2 regions of the Oceaniserpentilla sp. 4NH20-0058 genome follow, and region 2 is predicted to be linked to the other one. Evidence: predicted binding sites of a transcription regulator. Region 2 holds the regulator's gene; the other holds the start of a gene.

Region 1 (2,206 bases), on a different contig from region 2:
TAAACGTCACAGCCAGAATAGAGCCTGGGCTAATGTGTTCAATCTGCATTAGCCACGCAATTCGATGCACCAGTACTCGGGTCTTACCCGAGCCCGCGCCCGCTAATACAAGCTGATGATTTAGTGGCGAGGCCACTGCATCGCGCTGTTCTGGGTTTAGCCCATCAAGTAATTCTGTAACGTCCATAAATACATGTCTTTTAAATGTGCGGGCATTATATCTGAGGGGCGTGCAGGTTGCAGGTCTATATCATGATTCATAGTAATAACAGTTCAGAACACAAATCACTTTAGGCTATACTTGCCCCAAATCTTGTTCCGAGCCCACTGTGCCTACTCAAAACCCTTTTATTGATCATATTCGTCAAGCCATGCCTTCTATGCGTAAATCAGAGGTAAAGGTTGCTGAGTACGTATTAGGAAATGTGGATGCGGTTATTCATATGCGTATTGTGGATCTAGCCCAAGAAGCGCAAGTGAGCGAACCCACCATTGTGCGTTTTTGTCGCGCCCTTGGCTTAAACGGTTTTCAGGCATTTAAAGTACGCATGGCACAGAGCAATACGGTACACCATAGCCTTGGTCAGTTTGCCATTGCCGAAGACGATACCAGTTCGGATATCATCAAAAAGATTTTTGATACCAGTATTAATCAGATCATCAACACCCGTAATTTTTTAGACTCGCAACAAGTATCTGCCGCGGTTAATGCGATGAATATTTCAAAACGGGTTGAGTTTTACGGCTTTGGCGCTTCTGGTGCGGTAGCCATGGATGCCATGCATAAGTTTTTCCGTTTACAGTTTTCCACCGTGGCGTATTCAGACCCACATATGCAATGCATGTCCGCTGTTACGTTAAATAAAAATGATGTAGTGGTGGCCATTAGCCAAAGTGGCCGCACTAAAGATTTATTACACGCCATGGTAATTGCGCAGCAACAAGGTGCCCATGTCATTAGCTTATCACCACCGAATACTCCTGTAGCCGACTTAGCGGATCTGCCCATTCATGTGGATATAAATGAAGACACTGATGTGTTTACCCCTATGACGTCTCGAATTGCTCATCTATTAGTCATCGACTGTTTAGCTGTCGGTGTAGCCCAACGTAAAGGCCCTGAATTCGATGAGCACCTAGCAAAAGTAAAAAATAGCATTAGTTCGTTACGCCACAACGAAAAGAAGTAGTACTTTCTTCCCAACAAAACTCATTGTTTTATATTAATTTTTCATTAATTGACCATTTGACCATATTTAACAATTGTTTTTTTATTGGTTGTTTGTCATGCTGATGTCACCTTTTCAAATAACAATAAGCCGTCATAAGACAGGTAATCAAAGGGTGTATCATGGAAGCAGCTGAAATCATCAAAGATAAAACAAGTGAAGAACTTGTTAATTTTGATACGCAAGGAAACCTCGTTGTGTGCAAAAAAACCGAAGCCAGCGCTAAACTGGTTGCTCGACGAGCTATCGAGGCCCACCTTGAACGCAAACAAATGCAATTGGACGATTACTGGGATATGGACGACTAATCAATAGTCGAATATTCAAACCATGATTAAGCCCGAATTGTTCGGGCCTATCATATGTATTAAGCCAACAAATGCTCTCGCAAGTCTTGCAGCACTTCAATACTGTTGGGTTTCACCCCGCGCCAGATCTCAAAACTTACCGCCGCTTGCTCCACCAGCATTCCCAAACCATCAATGACTTTTTCGGCCCCTTGTTGCTGGGCCCACTGTAAAAATGGTGTGAGTTCTTTGCCGTACATCATGTCGTACACACAGGTATGTTGTGCAATCACAGCATCTGGTAATGGAGGTAGCTCTCCCGCTAGGCTGGCAGACGTGCCATTGATAATTACATCAAATGGTTCGGTTAATTCGTCAAAACCCTTGGCCTTAATGTCACCGTATTCTTCAAAGCTATTGGCTAATAGTTGGGCTTTTTCAAAGGTACGATTCACAATGGTAATGCTTTCTGGTGCTTGTTCTAAAAACGGCTGTAAGATGCCACGCACCGCACCACCAGCGCCAATGACTAATAGTTTTTTTCCGGCAATATCTACTTTTTGGTTCATGACTAAATCACGAACGAGTCCAGCACCGTCTGTATTATCTCCCATGATGGTGCCGTCTTCTTGCAGCACCAAGGTATTAACCGCCTCTGCGGTTTGCGCCCTTGGCGTTAAACTATTGGCA
Region 2 (2,206 bases):
GTGAGTGCTCGGCCCCAGCGGGCGGGTAGTGTCTCTTTGTATTCAATAAAGGTTTCTAAATAGCCAGATATGACGGTCAAAGGGGTGCGTAATTCATGGCTGGCATTGGCTACAAAGTCTTGGCGCATGGCCTCAAGTTGATGCAGGTGAGAAATGTCGCGACACACAATCAAGCGATCTTTACGGCCAAACAAGGTGATGTGAAATTGCAGTACTGCGTCATGGTTAATGGGGCTGGCCATTTCTAAAGGGGATTCATAGTGGGCCTTTTCAAAGTACGCTTTGAAATCAGGATTACGAACTAAATTGGTAATAGGTTGGCCTATGTCTTTGCTATTTTGCAAACCTAATAGGGCATTGGCAGCTTGATTCCACCACTCTAAATTACCATGGCTATCTACCATCAAAACCCCGTCTTTCAAGGCTGATGTGCTATCTTGAACCCGTTTAAGCATGGCTTTTAATTTGTTTTTAGACTTTTGATGGCGATGCTGTAGACGATACACATCATCAAAAATACTGCCCCATAACCCGTGACTGGTTGGGGGTTCATCTGCGCCGCGAGAAGTGAGCCACTGTTGAAGCTTATACAGCTGGTGTAAGTGCCATGTTAGGTACACAGCAAGGGTTAGCATGATGGCAAGTGTCAGCTTGTTGAAAAGCCAGCCAACGACAAACGCCAAGGCTAGGCTGAAAATTAAACGACGAATAGCTGAGCGCCAGTCATGCTTCATATAAGTACAACACCAAACAAATACAAATGAACGTTAAGAGGCCTTGGTAGAAAAACGATAGCCTGTACCACGAACGGTTTGGATTAAATGTTCAAATTCGTTACCTAAAGCTTTACGTAAGCGACGAATATGCACATCTACCGTGCGTTCTTCAACGTAAACATTACCACCCCAGACTTGGTCCAGCAATTGAGTTCGGCTATAAGCACGCTCTTGGTGGGTCATGAAAAACTGTAAAAGGCGATATTCAGTAGGGCCAATGTCCAGTGGTGCCTCGTTTGCACTAACACGGTGGCAAACAGGGTCTAAAATTAAACCTTCAACTGAGATTGGGTCTTCCATACCTTGTGGGGTACTGCGACGCAATACCGCTTTTAGGCGTGCCACTAACTCACGAGGTGAAAACGGCTTGGTGATGTAATCATCCGCACCGGCTTCTAGGCCCAAGATTTTATTATCTTCTTCGCCTTTGGCGGTTAGCATAATAATAGGGGTTTCGTTGGTGCGATCATCGCGCTTTAGGCGGCGGGCAAATTCTAAGCCGCTGGTACCTGGTAGCATCCAATCAAGTAGAACCATTTCTGGACTTTCATCGACGATAATACTGTATGCGTCTTGCGTGTTACTGGCTTCTAGGCACTCGTAACCGGCCATCTCTAAGGCCACGGCAATCATTTCGCGGATGGACGCTTCGTCATCTACGATGAGGATTTTTTTTCCCTGCTGCTTCATAGAGGTTGCTCTAAATTTCTAAATAATGACAAGCATATTACACAACGTAAGTATGACAGATATGTGACATAGCATAAGATGCATATCAATTAAGGCCGTAAGTTTTTATAAATAGTGTAAAAATAAGCCCGCAAACAAGGTGGCACCGACCCAATGATTGTGTAAAAACGCTTTAAAACACAAATCCCGATCTCGGTTTTTAGTTAAAAATTGATGGTAGACAAAAATACCGGCACTGATGGCAATGGCTAGATACAAAGGCCAAGTGGCGGCAATTTTAGAAGCGATCATTAACCAGCTAATTAGGGTGAATACCTGCAATACGCCAATCATCATGTTGTCGGCTTCGCCGAATAAAATAGCGGTACTTTTCACTCCAATTTTTAAGTCATCATCACGGTCTACCATGGCATATTGAGTGTCGTAAACCACAGTCCAAGTGACGGTGGCGGTATAAATCAGCCACACCACGTCGGGTAATGCATTCTGTTCAGCAGCAAACGCCATTGGCACTGCCCAAGCGAAGGCGGCACCCAGCACCACTTGTGGTAAGTGGGTGTAGCGTTTCATAAAGGGATAACAAAAAGCTAATGCTAAGCCCCCAAACGACAGATACAGGGTAAATTCATTGGTAAACAATACCAAGATGAAAGCACTGGAGCATAAGCCGGCAAAGAGGCCTAATGCTTGTTTTTCTGAAATGACTTTTTGGGCAAGAGGACGATGCTGAGTGCGTTTAA

The links. Region 2 encodes PhoB, which activates phosphate uptake and scavenging genes when phosphate is short. Its sites were predicted from a motif close to TGTCATANNNNTGTCANA; they were not measured.
Region 1: a site for PhoB is predicted at 1,284-1,301, ahead of ABWV45_RS14630 (PA3496 family putative envelope integrity protein). Genes of this name have one in related genera too.

What each region holds. Positions count from the first base shown of each region.
Region 1 is NZ_BAABWE010000012.1:58,277-60,482, reverse strand. Features, by position in the region: gene uvrD (DNA helicase II) at 1-187, opposite strand, end outside; gene ABWV45_RS14635 (MurR/RpiR family transcriptional regulator) at 330-1,190, shown strand; gene ABWV45_RS14630 (PA3496 family putative envelope integrity protein) at 1,352-1,537, shown strand; gene aroE (shikimate dehydrogenase) at 1,597-2,206, opposite strand, start outside.
Region 2 is NZ_BAABWE010000004.1:5,057-7,262, forward strand. Features, by position in the region: gene phoR (phosphate regulon sensor histidine kinase PhoR) at 1-734, opposite strand, end outside; gene phoB (phosphate regulon transcriptional regulator PhoB) at 768-1,466, opposite strand; gene ubiA (4-hydroxybenzoate octaprenyltransferase) at 1,572-2,206, opposite strand, start outside.